DNA from 4 places in the Streptomyces paludis genome. Region 1 is predicted to be linked to each of the others. Evidence: riboswitches for the same ligand, from Rfam matches in the RefSeq annotation. Region 1 holds a riboswitch; each other region holds the start of a gene.
What was found. Region 1 has a riboswitch for S-adenosylmethionine ahead of DVK44_RS38005 (putative leader peptide). Riboswitches for the same ligand answer to the same signal wherever they lie in the genome.
Positions count from the first base shown of each region.

Region 2: it holds a riboswitch for S-adenosylmethionine, as region 1 does, so the genes downstream of both, DVK44_RS05400 (ABC transporter substrate-binding protein) here and DVK44_RS38005 (putative leader peptide) in region 1, are expected to answer to the same signal.
Region 3: it holds a riboswitch for S-adenosylmethionine, as region 1 does, so the genes downstream of both, DVK44_RS06640 (aminotransferase class V-fold PLP-dependent enzyme) here and DVK44_RS38005 (putative leader peptide) in region 1, are expected to answer to the same signal.
Region 4: it holds a riboswitch for S-adenosylmethionine, as region 1 does, so the genes downstream of both, thrC (threonine synthase) here and DVK44_RS38005 (putative leader peptide) in region 1, are expected to answer to the same signal.

Region 1 is NZ_CP031194.1:7,543,568-7,545,761, forward strand. Features, by position in the region: gene DVK44_RS33075 (glutathione S-transferase C-terminal domain-containing protein) at 74-853, opposite strand; gene DVK44_RS38005 (putative leader peptide) at 991-1,071, opposite strand; SAM riboswitch class IV at 1,102-1,246, opposite strand; gene DVK44_RS33080 (GNAT family N-acetyltransferase) at 1,739-2,194, shown strand, end outside.
Region 2 is NZ_CP031194.1:1,240,824-1,243,017, forward strand. Features, by position in the region: gene DVK44_RS05395 (penicillin-binding transpeptidase domain-containing protein) at 1-749, shown strand, start outside; SAM riboswitch class IV at 859-980, shown strand; gene DVK44_RS05400 (ABC transporter substrate-binding protein) at 1,150-2,194, shown strand, end outside.
Region 3 is NZ_CP031194.1:1,523,168-1,525,361, forward strand. Features, by position in the region: gene DVK44_RS06640 (aminotransferase class V-fold PLP-dependent enzyme) at 24-1,442, opposite strand; SAM riboswitch class IV at 1,672-1,789, opposite strand; gene trpD (anthranilate phosphoribosyltransferase) at 1,894-2,194, opposite strand, start outside.
Region 4 is NZ_CP031194.1:4,326,204-4,328,397, forward strand. Features, by position in the region: gene DVK44_RS19225 (glucosyl-3-phosphoglycerate synthase) at 1-688, opposite strand, end outside; SAM riboswitch class I at 877-1,004, shown strand; partial or broken gene thrC (threonine synthase) at 1,022-2,194, shown strand, end outside.

The DNA.
Region 1 (2,194 bases):
AAGCCGTCCACCGATGTTGCTCAGCGCCCCGCCCGCGCGCGGTGTGCACAACACCGTGCGCGAACCGCGGGGCTCAGGCCGCGTCGGGCACCGCGCCGCTGCTGCCCCGGAAGGCGGGGTGGTCGCCGAGGCGGCGTACGTACTCCCGGAGCCGAGGGTACGCGCTGAGGGTGCCGGCCGGGACGAGGGGGACGAGCGCCACCCACAGGTCCACATCCGCGGCCGTCAGGTCATCGCCCAACGCGTGGCTCGTTCTGGTGAGTTGGTGCTCCAGCAGGCTCAGTGCCGACGATCGCGCGGCGGCCGGCGCGGCCGGGGTGACGTTCCGGTCCAGCAGATCGCGGAGTGTGTCGATCTCCGGGGCGAGGGCCGGCGGGTGCAGGACGGGGCGGGAGCCGTCCGAGCAGGAGAGCGGGCCGGCCAGGTCGCCGAGGATGTCGGAGGTGCGGTTGCTGACGATGCGCCCGCTCCAGCGGTCGCGCAGCGCGGGCGCCGTCAGCGGGCCGTCGTAGTGGTGCACCGTGGCCTCGTACGCGCCACGCAGCGACGCGAAGGCGTCGGGCGTCTCGGCGGGGTGGGTCAGGAGTGTGGTGGCGACCGAACCGTCGAGGCCGAGCAGGCCGAGAGTGATCGAGATACGCAGCGAGCGGGGACAGCTCGCCCGCAGAAAGAGGTCGTAGCGGTGCGGCACCGGGTAGAAGCCGCCGGCGAGGCCGACGCCGATCCGGCTGCGGAAGCGGTACGGACGGGTGCGGGTCGCGGCCGTCCCGGGCCGGGGCCCCGAGGCGGACTGACTCTGCCGGCAGCCACGGGTAGTGGCGGCGCCGGCGCTGCGCGAAGCTGTCTCGGGCATGACTCTCCCTTGGGGGAACGAGGAGGCCACCGCGGCCTTGTGGGCGTCAGGGGCCTGATGCGGGGGTGACGTGCGAGGGCGACTGCGGGCGACCGCGCTGCCGCGCACCGGTCCGGATCGGACGGACCGGTCACGGATCAGTAGGCGCTGGAGACCCGCTGGAGATCGATGTGCAGGCGCCTCGTCAAGCCGTTCCGCGGCAGTGCCACCCGTGCCACCCGTCCTACCCTCGGGGCCCGCGAGACGCGAGACCGCGCTTGTCCCGCCGCGTCGGCGGAACCCGGTCGTCACCCGGAGCACCCCGTCGCGGTGGAAGGGTTGCCTGTCGGCGGGCCGGGGCCGAAGACCACGGGAGCGGGACGAACCCGCGCCGTGGCGCTGACAATCGTGACCGTCCACGCCAGTCTGGGCGCGCTCCGTGACGCCGTCAAGAAGGCCGCGCGTACGGTCTCACGTGGTGGTCACTCGCGTTGACATCCTTTTCGGGGCATGCATACCGTGCGGCGACCATGAGATCCCCTCGGGGGCGGAAGAGTGAGGGCGACAGCCATGCGCGCAGCTGACGGTACGGCCGCACAGCCGCGCCCCGGCCGCGGCCCGCTGCGCACGGACCGCACCGTCGCCCCGCCGTGTCTCAACAGCGCGCCGTGTGCCGCCGGTTGTTGTGCCGCCGTATGCCGCGGCCTCTGTCGACGCTGACCGTTTCCCGGGCGTCCGACAGCCACTGACACCGTGGTTGCGGTGTGCCCCCCGCTCCCGCGCTCCGGAGGATTCCGCACGCGCGTCAGCGTCCGGGTCCGTTTCCGCCGGACCCCTCCGCCGCCGAAGCACGGCGCACCCCGACCGCGCCCCGCCGCGTTCCAGACAGGGAGACCCCGCACCGTCATGTCCACCAGCATCCACCGCGCCCCGTACCCCACTTCGGGCCCGCTCCCCGGCCCGGCGGCGGCACCGCACCTCCTGGACAACGCCGCCTGGGCCGCGCTGACCGGCCCGCACGCCCATCTCGCCGAGCGCGTCGGCCGGGCCGCCCGCTACCCCGTGGACGTCTCCCCGTTCACCGCCCTGGCGGACCCCGACGACCCCCGCGCCTGGGACGACCTGGCCGCGCTCGTCGGCCCCGGCACCGTCACCCCGGTCACCGGGATCCGGACCGTGCCGGCCGGCTGGGAGACCGTACAGAACGGCGAGGGCGTGCAGCTGGTCGACACCGCGCTGTACGCCGAACCCGCGCCCGAGGCGGTACGGCTCGGGCCCGCCGACGTACCCGAGATCCTCGCCCTGATCGCCCTCACCGAACCGGGCCCCTTCCTGCCCCGTACCGTCGAACTGGGCACCTAC
Region 2 (2,194 bases), 6.3 Mb from region 1:
AGGCGACGGACAGCCCGGACCCGTACACCCTGCCGAACACCCGGACCGTGCTGGAGAACGAGAGCGCCTCGGCGCCGTGCGAGAACGCCACGATCCGCACCGCCCTGCGGTACTCCTGCAACACCGTCTTCGCGAGGATGGCGGTGGAGCTGGGACAGACGAAGCTCCGGGCCATGGCGGAGAAGTTCGGCTTCGACAACACCACCCAGGACGTGCCCGTACGCGCCGCCGCGAGCGTCTACCCCACCGGGATGGACGAGGCGCAGACAGCGCTGTCGGGAATCGGCCAGTTCGATGTGACGGCCACCCCGCTCCAGATGGCGATGGTCTCGGCGGCGCTCGCCAACGACGGACTGATGGCGGCGCCGCACATGGTGTCCAAGGTGGTCGACAGCAGCGGCGGTACGGTGCGGTCGTACGAGGACAGCGACACCACCCGCGTCGTCTCCTCGTCCACGGCCGAGCAGCTGCGCAGCGCGATGGTGACGGTCGTGGAGGAGGGGACGGGGACGAACGCCAAGGTCAGCGGCGCCGAGGTGGGCGGCAAGACCGGCACCGCCCAGCACGGCGTGGACAACGACGGGACGCCGTACGCCTGGTTCACCTCGTACGCGAAGGACGCGTCGAGCGGCAAGGAGGTGGCGGTCGCGGTCGTCGTCGAGGACTCGGGCGCGGCGCGCTCGGAGGTCAGCGGCAACGGTCTGGCGGCGCCGGTCGCGCAGAAGATGATGGCGGCGGCCCTGGGATAGCGATCCGAAGAGATCCGTAGCGCCGAGCCGCGTCGCGCGGTGACCTGGACCACTCCCGTTGTGATCCAGGTCATCTTTGGTTTGGCTTAAATGAATGTTACTTTTTCGACGTCACGAGTCTCAGCGACAAGCCCCGGCTTGCTGAGCGGCAACCCTCCTTCTGCGGTGGGGTGCCCCGGGTGATGACACGGCTCCACGCGCACACCGATGTGCCGGGAGCAAGCGCGGACCTGTCGGTCAGGTCCTGGACCTGACGGGAGTACGGAATGACCTCGCGATTCGCCGCGCGCCACCTGCCTCGTGTCTCCCGGTCCGGCCCCCGGCACCGGCACCATGCCCGGCGCCGGCCACACGCGCGCCACTCGCCGTATTCACTCACCGCACTGAGGAGTTCTCTCTCATGAGATCTTTCCTGCCCCGCCCCGCCCGCGCCCGCCGGCGCGGCTATCTGCTGGCGCTCGCCTCGGCCGGCACCGTCACCGCGCTCACCCTGACCGGCTGTGGCGGCGTCGACACGGGTGGCGGCTCGGGCTCCTCCGGCAGCGGCTCGGGCGACGGCAAGGGCGAGTCGATCACCGTCACCGCCTTCGCCGGCGCGTGGGGCGAGCTGTTCAAGTCGTCCTTCGTGGAGCCGTTCGAGAAGGACACCGGCATCAAGGTGAACCTGGTGTACGGCGCCGACTCGGACTGGGTCACCAAGCTGCGCGCGGCCGGCGGCAAGAACGCGCCGTTCGACGTGCTCGCCCTCACCCCCGGCTCGCTGCACCAGGCCGTCGGCGGCGATCTCCTGGAGCCGCTGAAGACCGCCGACCTCAGCCACTGGAAGCAGCTCGACCCGGTGCTGACCGAGCGGTCCACGATCGACGGCGCGTCGTACGGCGTGCCGCTGACGACCGGTTCCAACGGGCTGCTCTACCGCACGGACAAGATCAAGCAGGCGCCCAAGGACTGGACCGACATCTTCGACAAGAAGTACTGCGGTCATGTCGCGCTGCCCCCGCTGACCTACAACGCCGGGCTGGAGTTCTTCTCCGCCCTGGTGTCCCAGGGCGGCGGCAAGCTCTCCAACCCCGCCGACGTCGACAAGGGCTTCAAGAAGCTCGCCGAGCTGAAGGGCTGCGTCTCGGCGTACCCGGCGGACGCCGGCAGCGTCGCCACCGTCCTCCAGAACGGCGACGCCTGGATCGTCCCGTTCTGGGACGGCCGCGCCTTCGCCATGGAGAAGGAGGGCCAGCCGATCGGCTTCACGTACCCCTCCTCGGGCGCGGTCGGCGCGCTGACCTCGTACTACGTCCCCAAGGGCTCGAAGCACACGGCCGCCGCGTACAAGTTCCTGAACTACCTGAGCGCGGCGGAGTACCAGAAGCCGTTCGCCCAGGGCACGTTCTACGGCGCGGGCAACGACAGCATCGACTACGACGCCGACTTCAAGGCCAAGGTGAAGT
Region 3 (2,194 bases), 6.0 Mb from region 1:
TCCGGCGGTGACGTACGGACGGGTTACGCGGCGACCGCTCCCCGGTCCGGGACGCAGCGGCCGTCCTCCGTGCGGTAGTTCCACCGGGCACCGTCGCTGACCAGCTCGCGCACGGCCCGGACGAACCGCTCCACGTGCTCGTCCGGTGTCCCGGCGCCGAAGCTCACCCGGATCGCGTTGAGCGAGCGCTCGCCCGGCTCCGCCTCCGGGGCGCCGCACTCCCCCGGGTCCTGCGGGTCGCTGCCCAGCAGGGTCCGCACCAGCGGGTGCGCGCAGAACAGCCCGTCGCGTACCCCGATGCCGTACTCCGCCGAGAGCGCGGCGGCGAAGTGCGAGCTGTTCCACCCCTCGACGACGAACGACAGCACCCCCACGCGCGGCGCGTCGTCCCCGAAGAGCGAGAGCACCTTCACCTCGGGCACCTCCGCGAGCCCCGCCCGCACCCGCGCCACCAGCGCCTGCTCGCGCGCCGACAGCGCGTCGAAGCCGGCCTCCGTCAGCGCCTTGCAGGCCGAGGCGATCGCGTACACCCCGATGACGTTCGGCGAACCGGCCTCGTGGCGGGCGGCCGTGGTGTGCCAGTCGACCTCGACACCGCCGTCGGCCCGGCGCGCCACCTTGCGGCTGGCGCCGCCGCCCGCGAGATACGGCTCGGCGTCCCGCAGCCAGTCGGCGCGGCCCGCGAGGACCCCGGAGCCGAACGGCGCGTACAGCTTGTGCCCGGAGAAGGCGATCCAGTCGACGTCCAGCTCCGCGATGTCCACCACGTGGTGCGGTACCAGCTGCGCGGCGTCCAGCACGATCCGGGCGCCGTGCGTGTGCGCGGCGGCGGCTAGCTCCCGGACGGGCCACAGCTCGCCCGTCACATTGGACGCGCCCGTCACACAGACCAGCGCCGGCCCCTTCGGGTCGCGCGAGGCGAGCGCGCGCTCCAGGGTGGCGACGGCCTCGGCCGGGGTGCGGGGGGCGTTGAGATACGTGACCGCCGCGTCGCGCCACGGCAGCAGCGAGGCGTGGTGCTCCGTCTCGAAGACGAACACCTGGCAGCCGTCGGGAATCACGGCCGCCAGCAGGTTCAGTGAGTCGGTGGTCGAGCGGGTGAAGACGACCTGGTCGTCCGGGCGGCAGCCGAGAAACTCCGCGACCGTGCGGCGGCTGTTCTCGAAGAGGTCCGTGGAGAGCTGCGAGAGATAGCCGGCGCCCCGGTGGACGCTGCCGTAGTAGGGGGCGTACGCGGCGACGTCGTCCCACACACGCTGGAGGGCCGGGGCGCTGGCCGCGTAGTCCAGGGCCGCGTAGCCGACCTCGCCGCCGGTGACGAGCGGCACGGTCACATCCCGCCCCAGCACCGGGAGCGGCGCGCCACAGGCGGGGTCGTCGGAGGACGGGGCGGTGGCGGCGGAAGCGGTGGCGGTGGCGGTGGCGTTCGGGTATGCGGACATGGCGGTATCTCCCGGCAGGACGGAACGGCGGAATGGCTTCAGAGACCCGCGGCAGGGCATGGCGGAGCCACGACAATCGCGCGGGGAATGCCTCGACACACGGAGATCACCGTGCGGAGGTGTGATGAAGAGGGGGCTCGGGAGCCGGTGTCCGGCTCCCCAGGGCCCTAACGCATTCGCTTGCTCACGAGACTGCTCCCTTGAGGACCAGGACCCCAAAGGCACAAGGGGTCCGCGCTTGCCGTAGACCTCGCTGCCTACGGCCTGGTCTTCACCCGGGGCACCCCGCCACGGACGGAGGGTTGCCGGACAGCGAGCCGGGGCCTAAATCGCTGTCACTCATGACCTTGGGCGAAAGTATGGCACAGCGTGCCGGACCGCCCAACAGCTGTCCGCGATACGGGACGGAGGCGCGGCCCCCGTCCCGTATCGTCTTCGCTTCGCCCCGCCGTCAGGCGTTGCTCGCGCTCACCCAGCGGGCCAGCGACCGCGCCGCCGCGCCCGAGTCGATGGACTCGGCCGCCCGCGCGATGCCCGCCGCCAGCTGGAGTTCCAGCGCGTCGTCGGTCGGGTCGAGGGCCACCAGCGCCGCCGCCGCGTTGAGCAGGACCGCGTCCCGTACGGGCCCGGTCTCGCCGGCCAGCAGCCGGCGGGCGACATCCGCGTTGTACGACGCGTCCGCGCCGCGCAGCGCCTCCACCGGTACGAGGGACAGCCCGACGTCGCGCGGGTCGAAGGGGCGCTCGGTGACC
Region 4 (2,194 bases), 3.2 Mb from region 1:
CGACCGGGAACGGCAGCCGCTCCAGCAGGGCACGGCGTGCCGCGTACTCCCCGCCCAGCGGCTGGACGAAACCGGCCAGCCGGGGCCAGTGCAGATTGAGCAGCGGGCGGGCCACCAGCTCGGTCACCCGGCCGCCCTGACCTGCGGAGGAGCCTGCGGAGGAACCGGCAGCGGGCGTGCTGCCTTCCGTAACGTTCCGCAGCGGCCGGTCGTACATCGCCTTCACGAAGTGCACCTCCGGGTCCGTGAGCAGCGGGCCCACCGTCCCGGACACGAAGTCCGCCGAGAACTCCCTCAGGTCGGCGTCCACGAAGCACACGACATCGCCGCTCGTCACCAGCAGCGACCGCCACAGCACCTCGCCCTTGCCCGGTACGGCCGGCAGCCGCGGCAGGATCGCGTCCCGGTGCACGACACGCGCGCCGGCCGCCGCCGCCACCTGGGCCGTACGGTCCGTGGAGCCGGAGTCGAGCACCACCAGCTCATCGACCAGCGGCGCCGTCCGCGTCATCAGCGCGCGCCGGATCTCGGAGACGATCTCGCCGACCGTCCCCTCCTCGTTCAGCGCCGGCAGCACCACGCTCACCGTGCTGCCCCGGGCGGCCTTCGCCGCCAGCAGCTGGTCGAGCGTACGGTCGGCGGCTGACCAGGAGCGCCTGGCCAGCCAGCGCTCCACCTCTTCCAGCACGTTCGGTACTCCCTGCGCTGATCCGTAAAATCGGGGGGTAAGCCACTGATCAGGATGATCCAGTGGGACCGTGTGTGATCCATCTCGCGGTGCGGACGACTATCTCAGCCGTCCACTCCTTCGGTTACAGTCTTGAACAACACCAGCAGGTGAAACAAACGCACCGGACCCCGGGTCCGGCGTCATAGCGCTCATCCAGAGGGACTGAGGGAACGGCCCGTTGAAGTCCCGGCAACCCTCCCGCCGACCGCGAGGTCACGGTGGGGAAGGTGCCAATTCCGTCTTGCGGCGAAGTACGTCGCGAGGAAGATGAGGAGAAAGGGCCTCGCCATCATGGCTGTGCAGACCGTCCCGAACAGCGTTCCGACCACAGAGTCCGCTGGGACCACCGAGTCCGCTGAGACCGCAGGGACTACCAAGACCACTGAGTCCGCTGGGACTGTTGATTTCGGTCCCGCCGTCGCGCTCTCCTGCCGCGAATGCGGCGAACGTTTCGCCCTCGGCCCCATTTTCGCCTGCGCGAGCTGTTTCGGGCCGCTCGAAGTCGCGTACGAGCTGCCCAGCGGCAACCCCGAAGAGCTGAAGAAGCGCATTGCCGAGGGCCCCGACAACATCTGGCGGTACGCGCCGCTGCTGCCGGTCCCCGCCGATGTGGCCACGAAGCCGAATATCAACCCCGGTTTCACCAAGCTCGTCAAGGCCGACAATCTCGCCCGTGAACTGGGCATCACCGGCGCGCTCCACATCAAGGACGACTCCGGCAACCCGACGCACTCCTTCAAGGACCGTGTCGTCGCCATCGCCGTCGAGGCCGCCCGCGCCTTCGGCTTCACCACGCTCTCCTGCTCCTCCACGGGCAACCTCGCGGGCGCCGTCGGCGCCGCCGCCGCCCGCGCCGGGCTGCGCTCGTGCGTGTTCATCCCGCACGACCTGGAGCAGGGCAAGGTCGTCATGGCCGCGGTGTACGGGGGTGACCTGGTCGGCATCGAGGGCAATTACGACGACGTGAACCGTTTCTGCTCCGAGCTGATCGGCGACCCGCTCGGCGAGGGCTGGGGCTTCGTCAACGTCAACCTCCGCCCGTACTACGGCGAGGGCTCCAAGACGCTCGCGTACGAGATCTGCGAGCAGCTCGGCTGGCGGCTGCCCGACCAGATCGTCATCCCGATCGCCTCCGGCTCACAGCTCACGAAGATCGACAAGGGTCTTCAGGAGCTGATCAAGCTGGGCCTGGTCGAGGACAAGCCGTACAAGATCTTCGGCGCCCAGGCGGAGGGCTGCTCGCCGGTCTCCACCGCCTTCAAGGCGGGTCATGACGTCGTACGGCCGCAGAAGCCCAACACGATCGCCAAGTCGCTGGCGATCGGCAACCCGGCGGACGGCCCGTACGTCCTGGACATCACGCGCCGCACGGGCGGCGCCGTCGAGGACGTCAACGACGAGCAGATCGTTGACGCGATCAAGCTGCTTGCCCGTACGGAGGGGATCTTCGCGGAGACGGCGGGC